2 regions of the Comamonas thiooxydans genome follow, and region 2 is predicted to be linked to the other one. Evidence: predicted binding sites of a transcription regulator. Region 2 holds the regulator's gene; the other holds the start of a gene.
The links. Region 2 encodes sigma-54, which starts transcription at its own class of promoters, with help from an activator protein. Its sites were predicted from a motif close to TGGCANGNAANCTGCTTT; they were not measured.

Region 1 (7,641 bases), 1.0 Mb from region 2:
GGATGGACGCCATATTGATGATGGAGCCGCCGCCGCCCTGCAGCATGGCGGCTATCTGGTATTTGCAGGCATAGAAGACGCCAGAGAGATTGACGCGCAGCACCTGCTCCCAGGCATCCAGCGGATAGTCGGCCGTGGGCGCGCTGACGCCGCCGATGCCGGCGTTGTTGCAGGCCACGTCCAGGCGGCCGAAGTGGCGCATGGTCAAGGCCACCAGCGCTTCATGGTCCGCCGCGCTGCCGGCGTCGGCGCGCAGATACTGTGCCTCTGCGCCCAGCTCGCGCACCAGGGCTGCGGTCTCCTGGCCCTGCTCCTCGTTGAGGTCGGCCAGCACCACGCGCGCGCCTTCCCTGGCCCATGTCAGCGCCACACAGCGGCCTATGCCGGATGCAGCCCCCGTCACCAATGCAACCTTGTCCTTGAGCATCGAAACCTCGCATTCTTGAATCGGCAGACCATTGTGCCGAGCCCGGCCGCGGCAGTCATGACCTGCGTCAAGCCGGGCTCGCTCTCTCAAACGCCGAAGTGCTGACATCATTAGTCGCTACTATCTGCATTAACCCCTCACCCGTCAGATCGATTCGCGCATGCCCGCCTTTACCTTTGAAGCCCTGGATGCCCAGGGCCAGACCCGCAAGGGCACCCTGGAAGCCGACAACGCCCGTGCCGCGCGCAGCCAGCTGCGCAGCCAGGCCCTGGTGCCGCTGCAGGTCGAGCCCGTCGCCGCAGGCAAGGGCCAGGGCCGCACCGGCGCTTCCGGATGGTTCACGCGCCCGGTCTTCAACTCCACCAGCCTCGCGGTATGGACCCGCCAGCTCTCGGGCCTGGTCAGCTCCGGCCTGCCCATAGAGCGCGCACTGGCCGCGCTGTCCGAGGAAGCCGAGGACGAACGCCAGCATCAGTTGGTTGCAGCGCTGAGGGCCGAGGTCAATGCCGGCTCCAGCTTTGCCAGGGCGCTGGAACAGCATCCGCGCGAGTTTTCCGATATCTTCTGCGCCGTGATCGGCGCCGGCGAATCCAGCGGCAGTCTGGGTCCGGTGCTGGAAAACCTGGCCGACGACCTGGAGGCGCGCCAGGCATTGCAATCCAAGCTCATCGGCGCCTCGCTGTATCCAGCCATCGTGACGCTGGTGGCCATCGTCATCGTGATCTTTCTGGTCAGCTATGTGGTGCCGCAGGTGGCCGGCGTGTTTGCCGGCACCAAGCGTGCGCTGCCGTTTCTCACCGTGGTCATGCTCGGCATCAGCGACTTTGTGCGCCACTACGGCTGGTTCATGCTGGCCGTGCTGCTGCTGGCTGCCGTGGGCTTTCGGCTGGCGCTCAGGAACGAGGCATTCCGCGAGCGCTTCGATGCCCAGTGGCTGCGTCTGCCGCTCATAGGCCGGCTCTCGCGCAGCTATAACGCGGCGCGCTTTGCCGGCACCCTGGCCATGTTGGCCGGAGCGGGCGTGCCCATTCTCAAGGCCTTGCAGGCCGCGGCCGAGACGCTGAACAACCGCGCCCTGCGCGCCGATGCCATGGATGCCCTGGTACTGGTGCGCGAAGGCGCGCCACTGGCCTCGGCCCTGGCTCAGAAGAAGCGCTTTCCGGGCCTGGTCGCCATGTTCGCCCGGCTGGGCGAGCAGACGGGCCAGCTACCGCTGATGCTGCAGCGTGCCGCCACCCAGCTGTCCACCGAGGTCCAGCGCCGCGCCATGCACCTGGCCACGATCCTCGAGCCGCTGCTCATCGCCGTCATGGGACTGGTGGTCATGCTCATCGTGCTGGCCGTGCTCATGCCCATCATCCAGCTCAACCAGTTCGTCAAATAGGCGCTTCCGCGCCCGCAGCGGTGCGGAAGCGCCCACTCCAGCTTGGCGCAATTCTTGCTTTCTTTTAGTGCATTGCGGGTATTTCCCTCAATTTCGCACCAATAAATAGCAAATTTCAGCTGGAGCGTTTTCATGCAAGCACTAAAACAGGGCGCGGATGCCCTGTTCATTCTGATGGGCGCCGTCATGGTCCTGGCCATGCACGCCGGTTTCGCTTTTCTGGAGCTGGGCACCGTGCGCCGCAAGAACCAGGTCAATGCCCTGGTCAAGATCCTGGTCGACTTCTCGGTCTCCACCGTGGTCTATTTCGCTCTCGGCTATGGCGTGGCCTACGGCACGCACTTTTTCGTGGGCGCCGAGCAGCTCGCTGCGCTCAACGGCTACGGCCTGGTCAAGTTCTTCTTTCTGCTGACCTTTGCCGCCGCCATTCCCGCCATCATCTCGGGCGGCATTGCCGAGCGCGCCAAGTTCTGGCCCCAGCTGATCGCCACGGCCATGATCGTGGGCCTGATCTATCCCTTCTTCGAGGGCATTGCCTGGAACCAGCATTTCGGCGTCCAGGCCTGGATCAAGGCGCTGACCGGCTCCGAGTTCCATGACTTTGCCGGCAGCGTGGTGGTGCACGCCGTGGGCGGCTGGATCGCCCTGGGAGCCGTGCTGCTGCTGGGCCCGCGCCGCAACCGTTACCGCCAGGGCGGAGCGATTGCCGCCACACCACCCTCCAGCATTCCTTTTCTGGCGCTGGGCGCCTGGATTCTGATCGTGGGCTGGTTCGGCTTCAATGTGATGAGTGCCCAGAACCTGGACAAGATCTCCGGCCTGGTCGCCGTGAATTCGCTGATGGCCATGGTGGGCGGCACGCTGGCAGCCCTGGCAGTGGGCAAAAACGACCCGGGTTTTGTGCACAACGGCCCGCTGGCCGGCCTGGTCGCCGTCTGCGCGGGCTCGGATCTGATGCATCCTCTGGGGGCCCTCGTCGTGGGGGCTGCCGCAGGCGCCATCTTTGTCTTCATGTTCACGCTGACGCAGAACAAATGGAAGATCGACGATGTGCTGGGCGTGTGGCCGCTGCACGGTCTGTGCGGTGCCTGGGGCGGCATTGCGGCCGGCATCTTCGGCACGCAGGCGCTGGGCGGGCTTGGCGGCGTGCATCCGCTGGCCCAGCTCATAGGCACGCTGATGGGCGTGGCCTGGGCCGCGCTGGGCGGTCTGCTGGTCTACGGCCTGCTCAAGAAGACCATGGGGCTGCGCCTGAGCCAGGAGCAGGAGTTCGACGGGGCCGATCTGTCCATACACCACATCAGTGCCACGCCCGAGCGCGAAGCCAACTGGTGAGGGCCAGGCGGCCTGCGTATCATCGGAGCTTGTCTGCACATCCGCTTAAAGCCGTACCGCCATGGCCATGACCCTGAACGACAAGCTCGTCGTTGCCATCTCCTCGCGAGCCCTGTTCGATTTCGAGGAGGAAAACCGCCTCTTCGAGGACAGCGACCCGGCGAGCTATCTGCGCCTGCAGCGCGAGCGGCTCAACGTGCCTGCCGCGCCCGGCGTGGCCTTCTCGCTGGTCAAGAAGCTGCTGGCCTTCAACACCGAGGCACAGCAGCATGTGGAAGTGGTGCTGCTCTCGCGCAACGACCCCGTCAGCGGCATGCGCGTCTTCCGCTCTGCCCAGGCCCACGGCCTGCACTCCATACAGCGCGGCGTGTTCACCCAAGGACGCGACCCCTTCGGCTATCTGCGCCCGCTGGGAGCCCAGCTGTTTCTGTCGGCGAATGCCGACGACGTGACCCAGGCACTGCAGCTGGGCTACCCGGCCGCCCATGTGTTCACCGACTCCATGCGTGCCAGCAGCAGCCATCCCCGCGAAGTGCGCATCGCTTTCGACGGCGATGCCGTGCTGTTTTCCGACGAGGCCGAGCGCATCTTCCAGGCCCAGGGCCTGGAGGCTTTCCAGCAGCATGAGCTGGAGAAAGCCGCCCAGCCACTGCCCGAAGGCCCGTTCAAGCCGCTGCTGGCCGCCCTGCACCGGCTGCAGCAGGCCGATGTGGCCGGCATGCGCGTGCGCACGGCCCTGGTCACGGCGCGCAGCGCCCCGGCCCATGAACGCGCGCTGAATACGCTGATGGACTGGAAGATCGATGTCGATGAAGCCATGTTCCTCGGCGGACTGGCCAAGGGCGGGTTTCTGCGCGAGTTCGAGCCCGATTTCTTCTTCGACGACCAGACCGGCCATGTGCGCAATGCGGCCGGGCATGTTCCCTCGGGCCATGTGCGCAGCGGCATTGCCCACGACAAGGCGGCGCTGCCTACGTAAAACTTGGCAAAGTCCGGCAAGCGAATGCAAAACTTTGAAAGTGCGGCGGGACGGAGCTTGAGAATGCCGCCATGGCCCTCATCTGTACCGCTATGTCAAAAGCCAAGAACCACCCCATCGTCGCACGCAGCAGCTCGGTCATGAAGACCGCCATGGGCGTGCTGCTGACCAGCGCCGTGCTGCTGCTACCCACGGTGCGCGCCGAGGAATCCGCCGGCGACAAGGTGGCGGAAAGACAGGGAACCCAGCTCTCCAAAGGCGAGATCAAGGCCCAGCAGCAGTTCAAGATGCTGGACTTCAATCAGGATGGAAAGCTCAGCCGCAAGGAAGTGGCCATCATCCCCAAGCTGGCCGCCGCCTTTGACGAAACCGACACCAACAAGGACGGCTTTGTCACCTATGAGGAAGTGCGCGCCTTTGCCGTCAAATACCGGGCTGCGCGTGAAAAGGCCAAGGCCGCGGAAGCCGTGGCAGCTGCACCAGCCAAGGACGATGCTCACAAATCAGAAGCTGACAGCGCTGATCCTGAAGGCAAATAAGATATAAAAATAGCTGAAGCGCTTGAATATCAAGCGCAATCAGCTCTCAAAATAAAAGCAATCGCTTACTTGGCGTTGCCGCTGCGCTTTATCCGGGGTTCGGAATAAGTCAGCGGCTCATTGCGCGCCGTCTGCTTGCTCTGCAGCAGATCTTCCGACTTGCTGGTTTCCTGCGCCTGCTCCACCGCCTGGGCACTGGCGCGCCACATGGACTGGATGAACTCGATCAGCTGCTTGGAGATCGGCTCCTTGGGCGGCTCCTCGACCTCTTCCTTCTGCTTGACCTCCTCGGCCAGCGTCCAGTCGCGGTTTTCGGTATCGGGAGCCGAAGGCTTCTCGGGCTCGCGCACCGTGCGGCCTTCGCCAATCTTGTCCACCGACTCCGTGGCATTCACCGCATTCACGGGGCGCACCGGTGCGGCGCCAGAGGCGCCTGTGGAATACAAATCCGCACCCTGGGTACGCCAGGGCGTCTGTGTCCGGTCTAGAGGTGGAATTTGCATGGCTTGGCCCTCGGCAGTAAAAAGGTGCAGGCGGAAAAACAGCTATCTCGCCCTGTTATCGGCCACGCTTGAGAAAACTGTAGGATTATTTTCAATCCTATTTTGATAGCTATTAGCCTATATATATCAAGCACCCCTGCGCAATTTGATACAAAAAAGGGCCTCGCGATTATGCGAAGCCCTTGAAATAGTTGCGCGGCACAGCTTACAGAAAGCGCTCCAGCAGCTTGCGCGAATGCCTGTCCAGCTTGCTGCTGTCGGGAATCCGGTATTGCACGCCATCTTGGCCCGTAATCTGCAGTCGGGTGCGCCCGGCCAGCTTGCGGATATCTTCCTCGGCCTTGAGCACCATATGCGTCAGGCCTCGATCCGTCTGCAGCTCCCAGGTGCTGGGGGTGGAAAAGCTCGAGACCTTGAGGATGCGCTCGATGGTCGGCACGAACTCCCGCACGGCCAGGTCCTGCTCGATCAGCTGACGATGCTCGGGCTGCAGGTCGGCCATGCGGGCCACCCACAACGCTTCCTTGCCATCGGCGGCGATCAGCGACAGTCCTTCGGCAGGCGCGGCAATCGGGAATGCACGCACGGGAACGACGGCTTCGTAGACTAGGCCGTTGCCCAGCGTCAGCACCAGACGGCCATGGGCGTTGCGCTCCAGCTGCATGCCGCTCAGATTGGATTGGGGAGCTTCGATCATTGGGGTTCCTTGGTCTGCAGCTTGAGGCCGGCCGCTTGTGCATCCTCTTCGGCACGGCGTGCCTGCGCGTCGTACAGGCGGAAGTAATGGCCCTTGAGGTCCATCAGCTCGTCGTGCGGACCCACTTCGACGATTTCGCCACGATCCATGACCACCAGACGGTCTGCCTTGCGCAAGGTGGACAGGCGGTGGGCAATGGCGATCGTGGTGCGCCCCTGGACCAAGTTGTCCAGCGCCTTCTGGATTTCCTTTTCGGTCTCGGTATCCACGGCCGAGGTGGCTTCATCGAGGATCAGGATGCGCGGATCGATCAGCAGCGCACGCGCGATGGAGATGCGCTGGCGCTCGCCACCCGACAGGCCCTGGCCACGCTCGCCGACCAGGGAGTCATAACCGTGAGGCAGGCGCAGGATGAACTCGTGGGCGTGGGCGGCACGCGCCGCGGCCACGATTTCCTCGCGCGTGGCATCGGGCTTGCCATAGGCGATGTTCTCGGCAATCGTGCCAAAGAACAGGAAGGGCTCCTGCAGCACCAGGCCGATATTGCTGCGGTAGTCGGACACAGACATGCGGCGCACGTCCACGCCGTCGAGCTGGATGGAGCCCTCGGAGACGTCGTAGAAGCGGCAGATCAGATTCACCAGGGTGCTCTTGCCCGAGCCGCTGTGACCGACCAGGCCGATCATCTCGCCGGGCTTGATCTGCAGGTTCAGATGCTTGATGACGGCGCGGCTGCCGTAGCGAAAGCCCACATCCTCCATGGTGATGGCACCCTTGGCCTTGCCGGGCAGCTTCACGGGGTTGCTGGGCTCGGGCACATTGCTGACATGGTCGAGGATGTCGAAGATGCGCTTGGCACCGGCAGCCGCCTTCTGCGTGACCGAGACAATGCGGCTCATCGAATCCAGGCGGGTATAGAAACGACCGATATAGGCGATGAAGGCGGTCAGCACACCGACCGTGATGGAGCCGCCGGCCACCAGATAGATGCCGAAGCCCCAGACCACCAGAATGCCGACCTCGGTCAGCAGCGTCACCGTGGGGGTGAACAGCGACCAGGTCTTGTTGACCTTGTCGTTGGCCTGCAGATTGATCAGGTTGGCGTCGGCAAAGCGGTCGGCTTCACGCTTTTCCTGGGCGAAAGCCTTGACCACGCGGATACCGGGAATGGTGTCGGCCAGCACATTGGTCACCTCGGACCAGACCCGGTCTATCTTCTCAAAGCCGGTGCGCAGACGGTCGCGCACGGTATGGATCATCCAGGCGATGAAGGGCAGCGGCACCAGCGTGACCAGCGCCAGCCAGGGGTTGATGGAGAACAGGATGGCCGACGTCATCACGATCATCAGCACATCGGTTGCAAAATCAAGTGCGTTGAGCGACAGAAACAGATTGATGCGATCGGTTTCGGCACCGATACGCGCCATCAGATCCCCCGTACGCTTGCTGCCGTAGTAATCCACCGACAGGTTCAGCAAGTGGTTGTAGGTGGTGGTGCGCAGATTGGAGCCTATGCGCTCGGACACCTTGGCCAGCACGAAAGTACGTGCCCAGCCCAATGCCCAGGCCAGCAGCGCCGACAGCAGCAGCATGCCCAGATAGAAGAAAACCAGATCCCGGTTGATCTTTTCGCCGTTCTGGAACGGAATCAGGATCTTGTCCATCAGCGGGATGGTCAGATAAGGCGCCACCAACTGGGCCGCCGTGGTGGCCAGGGTCAGCAAGAAGCCCAGCAGCAACTGGCCCTGATAGGGTTTGGCAAAACGCCACAGGCGCA
Region 2 (7,641 bases):
GTGTTTTTTACGCAAGTTGCAAAAAGGGAATGACTACAATGGATGCAAGAAACGTGCCTTCCATGAAAAAAACACTCCTACCTCTTGCGCTGGCCTGCGCCCTGGCAGCAGCGACCGGCATTGTCCATGCCGAAAAAGCCGACAGCGCCAAGCCCATGAATATCGAGGCGGACGCGTTGCGTCATGACGAGCTGCAGCAGACCAGCGTCTTCACCGGCAATGTGGTGATGACCAAGGGCTCCATCGTGCTGCGCGGCGCCCAGCTCGATGTGCGGCAGGACGCCGAGGGCTATCAGTACGGTGTGATCAAGGCCGAGGCAGGCAAGCGGGCGTTCTTCCGTCAGAAGCGCGATACCGTGGCCGGTCAGCCCGAGGAGTTCATCGAGGGCGAAGGCGAAGTCATCGAGTACGACGGCAAGGCCGACATCGTCAAGTTCATCCGTCGTGGCGAGATGCGCCGCTACCGTGGCGGTCAGCTCAGTGATCAGGTCACGGGCTCCATCATCGTCTACAACAACATCACCGACGTCTATACCGTCGATGGTCAGAAGACCAGCGGCGGCCTGCCGAGTTCCTCCGTGGGGCAGGGCGGCCGTGTGCGCGCCATCATGGCGCCCAAGGACGGTACGCCGGGGGCACAGCCCAAGCCTGCAACACCTGCCACGCAGCTGCGCCAGAGCATGACGCTGGGCGGCGAGAAAGCCGACGAGAAGAAATGAGCGAGCCGACTTTCTCCAGCAGCCGCAGCGGCGAGTCCGACAGCCGCCTGGAGGCCAAGCATCTGGCCAAGTCCTACGGCAGCCGCAAGGTGGTCAAGGATGTGTCCCTGTCCGTGCAAAAAGGCGAGGTGGTCGGTTTGCTCGGCCCCAACGGTGCGGGCAAGACCACATCGTTCTACATGATCGTGGGCCTGGTGCGCAGCGACGGCGGCGAGATCTTCATCGACGGCCAGCCGGTGGGCGGCATGCCGATTCACCAGCGTTCGCGCCTGGGCCTGTCCTATCTGCCCCAGGAAGCCTCCATCTTTCGCAAGCTCAGCGTGGAAGACAATGTGCGCGCCGTGCTGGAGCTGCAAAAGGACGAGCAGGGCAAGGCGCTGACGCGCGACGAGATCGAAAAGCGCCTCACCGGCCTGCTGCAGGAGCTGCGCGTCGAGCATCTGCGCCAGTCGCCGGCGCTGGCGCTGTCCGGTGGTGAGCGCCGTCGCGTGGAAATTGCCCGCGCCCTGGCCACGCAACCGCGCTTCATTCTGCTTGACGAGCCGTTTGCCGGCATCGACCCGATTGCGGTGATCGAGATCCAGCGCATCATCGGCTTCCTCAAGGAGCGCGGCATAGGCGTGCTGATCACCGACCACAATGTGCGCGAGACGCTGGGCATCTGCGACCACGCCTTCATCATCAGCGACGGCCATGTGCTGGCCGAAGGCACGCCCGAGGAGATCGTGGAGAACGCCGATGTGCGCCGCGTCTATCTGGGCGAACATTTCAGAATGTGATGACCTCCACGCTCCCTCACTTTGTGTGGTCGCTGCCCCCAGAAGGGTTCCTGACCGGCTGCGCCGAGGCTTGCCTTGGGGCAGCCCGGCGGCAAACCCATGGCACTGCGCGCGTTTGCAATGATTGTCTGGGAGCCGCGCCTCGATGAAGCCAGGTCTCTCGCTACGCGTTTCGCAGCATTTATCGCTGACGCCGCAGCTGCAGCAATCCATTCAGCTGCTGCAGCTCTCCACTCTGGAGCTGGCGCAGGAAGTCGAGCAGATGCTGGTCGACAACCCTTTTCTGGAGCGTGCGGGCGATGAGGCCGAAACTACGGGTGATGCTCCTGCAGATGTAGCTGCTAGCGTTAATGAATACAGCACTTCAGATGGAATTCATGCTGAAAAGGAAGCATCGCAAGCGCAATCAGCTACTGAAACAGTAGCGGAAGCACCAAACCCCGAAACCCCTGAAACGCTGAACTGGGAGGCCGACGGCATGGACGGCCAGGACGGGGAATGGGGCGGCGAATCCAGCAGCGAGTGGGATACCCCCTCGGCCAGCAGCTCCACGCGCAACCGCGATGGCGATGACGAAACCGATGCCATCGATCTGGCGCGCGAGCACCAGAGCCTGACCGACTTTCTCCATCGTCAGGCGCTGAGCCTGCATCTGGGCGCGGCGGACATGGCGGCACTGCGCTTTCTCATCGAGTCGCTCAGTGACGACGGCTATCTCGAGGATTCCCTGCAGGAGCTGGCGCAGAGCCTGGCCGGCGACGACCTCGAAGAGCGCGAGGAGCTGGAGCAGCACTTTGCCATTGCGCTGAAGCTGCTGCAAAGCCTGGAGCCCGTGGGCGTGGGCGCGCGTGATCTGGCCGAGTGCCTGCAGCTGCAGCTGCGCGATCTCATCCGCACCGCCGAGGATGAGGGCACGACCGAGGCGCATATGAACCGGCTGCTGCTGGCGCAGGCCATCTGCGCGCAGCCCATGGACCTGCTGGCGCGGCGCGATCTGCGCAAGCTCACCAGCCTGTGCGGCGCGCGCGAGGAGCAACTGCGCGAGGCCATGGCCCTGATCGCCAGGCTGGAGCCGCGTCCGGGGCGCCGCTTTGTCGACGTGGAACGCCATATCGTGGTGCCCGATGTCATCGTGCGCCCGGTGCGGGCCGGCTCGGGCCGGGCGGACTTTTCCGTGCAGCTCAACCCCGAGGTCATGCCGCGTCTGCGCGTGCATGACATCTATGCCAGCGTGCTGCGCCGCCACAAGAACAGCGACGGCCATGCGGCGCTGCAGCAGCAACTGCAGGAGGCGCGCTGGTTCATCAAGAACATCCAGCAGCGCTTCGACACCATCTTGCGGGTCTCCGAAGCCATCGTGGAGCGGCAGAAGAACTTCTTTGTGCATGGTGAGCTGGCCATGCGACCGCTGGTGCTGCGCGATATCGCAGACACGCTGGGCCTGCACGAGTCCACCATCAGCCGTGTGACCACCGCCAAGTACATGGCCACGCCCCAGGGCACCTTCGAGCTCAAGTATTTCTTCGGTTCGGGCCTGGGCACGGAAACCGGCGGCAGCGCCTCCAGCACGGCCGTGCGTGCGCTGATCAAGCAGTTTGTCGATGCCGAAGATGCCAGGAAGCCGCTATCGGACGCCAAGCTGGCCGATATGCTCAAGGAGCAGGGCATCGAGTGCGCGCGTCGCACCGTCGCCAAATACCGCGAGCAGCTCAAGATACCGACGACCACGCTGCGCAAGGCGCTCTAAGACTTAGTGCGGCAGCAGCAGGCGGTTGTTGCGTGCCGGGTTGCGCCGGAGCGTAAGAGGCGCAGCATTCGGATCAGGGCTGACACTGCGCTTGCGGGCTGTGGCAGCAAAAGGCTGAGCGGGGCACAAGCCCGTGCTGATATGGTTCATGGCGGCAGCCAGCATGCCTTCCTGCGGGTCACCCAGTGCATGGTCTAAATCATCGGGCACGCTGCAACCGGGCACATAGCGCTGTGTTGGACCATTGCCCGGTGTAAAACCGTCGGCGTAGTCGCCAAAGCCTTTGGCATTGATACCGGCAAACTCGATAGGGAAGTAACTGATGCCGCAGTTGTCCTTGGCCGTAAAACCATAAGGCTTGCCGCAGGTCGTGCCTCCAATCAGGATGACTTCCACATCCACACCGCGCAGGCCATTGATCAGTGCCTCACTGGCCGAGCACGTGCCCGATTGCGCTAGGACATACACCCGCTTCAGGTTGAGTGTGGGCAAGGGCTGAATATTGCTGCATTCGTTGTTGATGGGAAAGCAGGAGCTGCCATAAAACGGCGTCACCTGCGTTTCTGCGCTGCGGCGTGCGTTGTATTGCAGCGTCTCGAAAGTCTTGCCAGCCGTTTGCGTGCTGCCCGCAATCATGGTTGCCAGCTCTGCAGCGATGAACAGAAAACCACCGCCGTTGTAGCGCAGATCCAGCACTAAATCGCTCACGTTCTGGTTGCGCAGATTGGAAATGGCGGTGACCAGCTGACCTTCGGCGGGCAGCACATGGTCATTGAAGACGATGTAGCCAGCACGTGCACCGCTGTTTAGCGTGAGCACTCGCGACTGCGGCACCGGGGTGTTGGTGATATTGGTGCTGGTCAGATTTTGCACGGGCAGTTGCGCGCCGCCGCGCTGTAGGATGAAGTTGTGCGTGACGCCCAATATCTCAGGGAACAATCCGGCATTGAGCACATCCACCCCATCGGCATCGGGCGCATCGGCGGAGACGTCATCGATCGAGACCAGGGTGTCGCCACGCTTAAAGCCCGCCACATCGGCTGGGCTGCCGGGCTCGATATAGGCGATGCGCAGGCCCCGTGGCGGTGTGGGGCTGGCCATTCGCCACTCGATGCCGTGACTGGGCGCAGTGGCGTTTTCGGAGACCGATTGCCATAGCTGCGTGGGATACATAAAGCTGAACTGGTCGCGCCGGGCACCGGATTCGGTAATGGCAGGCGTCAGCAGTGCATCAAAGTAATTGCTCAGGTCGGTGTAGTAGTAGCCGCTGCTGAAGCTGGCTGCGCCAGGGTCTACAGCTGGGACCTCTTCGCGCCACAGATAGGCTTCATCAAAGTAGGTGCGCAGCCAGCGCTTTTCCGTGTCCAGCGTAGCGTTGCGTAGCGGGGTATCGGCCAGGATGTTGTCGGGAGAGCATTGCTGGGCAAAGCTGCTGGATGTCTCGGCCGGGTTTGGGGGCGGGCCAGTGTTGTCTGGGTTGCTGCTGCCTGGGCTATCGGTAACAGGACTGTCATTCACGCCCCCGCCGCAACCTGCAAGCAGGCTCAGGCACACTACGCCACACAGGGCAACGCCACGGATTGAACTCGACATCGAAAGCTCCCTCGGCTGGATGTGGAATGCCAATCCCATCCGATATTTTAGAAACGGTGCCGCGAATTATTACCACCAAATGCCGAAAGTCACTATGCGCAAGTCAAGCCAAAAGGCGTGTCGTGATTTGTCTGCCGCTGTATCTGATTTCCGTGACCGGAGGTGGTTTATGGCTTGGATAGTCCTATCTATCCTCTCGAAGGATTGCGTTGGGCAACAAAAAAGCCGCTGTGCAATGCATCAGCGGCTTTTTTGATGGGGCGGCCTAGTTTGGTATCAGCCACCAGATAAACCAGACCAGCACGCCGATCATCAGTCCGAACTTGAGGATCTTGTAGAAGGTCGGATTCCAGTCGCGGAAGGCGCGGCGGTACTTGCCCGCATAGAACGAGATCTTGAACAGCTTGCTGATCATGCCGCGCGGATCGCCTTCGTTGTTGGGCGAGCTGGCGGCGGCCACCACGTTCTTGCCCAGCCAGTGATTGAGCCATTGCGCAAAGCCATTGGTCATGGGGCGTTCCACATCGCAGAACAGCACGATGCGGTTGCCTTCCGAGCGGTTCTCGGCCCAGTGCATATAGGTCTCGTCGAAGATCACGCCTTCGCCTTCGCGCCAGCTATAGGGCTTGCCGTCGACCTCGATCATGCAGCGGTCGTCGTTGGGGGCCAGCACGGCCAGGTGATAGCGCAGCGAGCCCGCATAGGGGTCGCGGTGCAGATTGAGCTTGGCGCCGGGCGGCAGCTCGGCAAACATGGCGGCCTTGACGCTGGGAATCGACTTCACCAGGGCCGTGGTCTTGGGACACAGTTCCATGGCCGAAGGGTGGGCATCGCCGTACCACTTGAGGTAGAAGCGCTTCCAGCCGGTCTTGAAGAAGGAGTTGAAGCCTGCGTCATCGTTGTTGGCGGCGGCCTTGATCTGCATGTTCTTTTGCAGATTGACGGCTTCCTCGCGGATTTCACGCCAGTTGGCCTGCAGCGGTGCCAGTTCGGGGAAGGTGCTGGTGGGCAGGTAGGGCGTGCGCGGCACCTTGCTGAACATCAGCATGAAGACATTGAACGGCGCCGTGAACGTGGAGTGGTCAAACAATTGCTTGACCACCTTGTGGCGCACCTTGCCGCGCAGATGCATGTACAGCCCGCAGCCAAAGAAAAGCAGCACCAGTGCCAGAACGATAATTTTTGCCATAAGGGCCAATTTTACCGGGGGCACCCCGGCGGTCACCATGGGGGCAGGTCAAACAGAACCGGGGTAGGGGAATATCAAAAGCAATAGCTGCCGGCGCTTGACGGCCAAGCGCAGCAGCCCGCTTGTTAAATGTTCAAGGCAGAGCCAGCACGGCGCAGTTGCACAGATCCGCGCTCTCGAAGCCCGTTTTGTCGCCGGCTTTGAGCCCGGGCACGGGGAACAGGCGCACCGTCAGCGGCTTGTTGAGGCGAAAAGCCATGGTGCCCGTATCGCGCATGACGGCGGCGATCTGCTCGGCGCTGCTGTCGCCCGGCACAGGCACGGTATCGAGGCCGATGCCGCAGACGCTGCTGTAGGTCAGCAGGGCGCGGATATCGAATTCGTCATTCAGACTGGCCTGTGCCAGGCCTTGGTCCTCGGTCACGGCCAGCATCAGGCCGCTGAAGCCAATCTGCGTCACGCCGCTGACCGATTTGAAGACGCGGGTCAGCAGGGCCGAGGCTTCCACCGTGCCGCTGGCACCGAAATAGGGCACGCCCAGCAGTTGGTAGACATCGACCATGGAGGCGCAGGACTTGGACGGCGCGGCCGAGGTGTCCATGCCCGCGATATGCCAGCCCTCGGCCAGTTTCACGCCGTCGGCACAGCGCTGGATGGCCGTGGCATGCTCGTTCAGGGTCTGGCTCAGGCGCTCGAATGCGAGCCTGAACCACGCCGCGTGATCGAGCTGCAGGCGCTGCTGCTGCAACTCCTGCAGTTCCGCCACCATGAGGTCTGGCGTTTCCAGACCCAGCACCAGGGCGCCGTGGTGCTGGCCGCGGTGGTAGCTGGCCGGGAAATAGGGAATGCCGGGTGCGCAGTTGAAGTTGACCGTGAAGTTGAAATTGCCTTCGCCGCGCGGCGTGGTGCGCGCGATTTGCTGAATCGCCTGCACGCTGTGGGCGAGCAAGCCGGTCTGCAGAAAGCCATGTTCATCCAGATCGATGTTCACGCAGGCGTTGCACAGGTCGCCATAGGCGGCAATCAACTGCGGCAGCAGGGCCACTTCCTGCGCATTGCGCGCTTCGCCCACGGCAAAGCGGATGCGGCGTTTGCCGGTGTTGATGGCCTTGAGCGTTTCGGCAATGCGCTGCAGGCCGGCGAGGGCGCTGTCTATGCCGCAGACGTTCAGGTATTCGCCAAACGGGTTGCTCACGATGCGGATGGACTGCACCTGATAGCCCTGGGCCTCGATGGCATCGGCCACGGCATCGCATTGCTGCTTGGCCTGGGTCAGGCCGGCCTGCCACTGTGCCTCATCGGCGCTCAGGTTGACAAAGGCGGTGACGGTGCGCACGCGCACCAGCGGGTTGAAGCTGATATTCATAGCAGTATCCGTAGGCGGGAGAATGGCTGGCGGCCATTTTGCATCTGAATATGCCGATCACAGCAGACGCGTGCCCAGCGGCACCTCCTTGTCGGGCACGCACAGGGCCACGGCTCCCGTGGCATCGTGAAAACCGGTCACAAGACATTCGCTCATCAAGGGCCCAATCTGCTTCTTCGGAAAGTTGACCACGGCCACCACCAGCCGTCCTATCAGCTCCTCGGGCTGGTAGTGGGCGGTGATCTGCG

Region 1: a site for sigma-54 is predicted at 1,855-1,872, ahead of CTR2_RS03255 (ammonium transporter). Genes of this name have one in related genera too.

What each region holds. Positions count from the first base shown of each region.
Region 1 is NZ_AP026738.1:720,886-728,526, reverse strand. It holds gene CTR2_RS03265 (SDR family NAD(P)-dependent oxidoreductase) at 1-427, opposite strand, end outside; gene gspF (type II secretion system inner membrane protein GspF) at 588-1,811, shown strand; gene CTR2_RS03255 (ammonium transporter) at 1,944-3,146, shown strand; gene CTR2_RS03250 (5'-nucleotidase) at 3,208-4,125, shown strand; gene CTR2_RS03245 (EF-hand domain-containing protein) at 4,197-4,664, shown strand; gene CTR2_RS03240 (hypothetical protein) at 4,730-5,167, opposite strand; gene CTR2_RS03235 (cyanophycin metabolism-associated DUF1854 family protein) at 5,373-5,864, opposite strand; gene CTR2_RS03230 (cyanophycin metabolism-associated ABC transporter) at 5,861-7,641, opposite strand, start outside.
Region 2 is NZ_AP026738.1:5,614,568-5,622,208, reverse strand. It holds gene lptA (lipopolysaccharide transport periplasmic protein LptA) at 63-719, shown strand; gene lptB (LPS export ABC transporter ATP-binding protein) at 716-1,498, shown strand; gene CTR2_RS26170 (RNA polymerase factor sigma-54) at 1,644-3,245, shown strand; gene CTR2_RS26165 (S41 family peptidase) at 3,249-4,838, opposite strand; gene CTR2_RS26160 (aspartyl/asparaginyl beta-hydroxylase domain-containing protein) at 5,104-6,027, opposite strand; gene CTR2_RS26155 (DUF711 family protein) at 6,161-7,393, opposite strand; gene CTR2_RS26150 (tRNA-binding protein) at 7,451-7,641, opposite strand, start outside.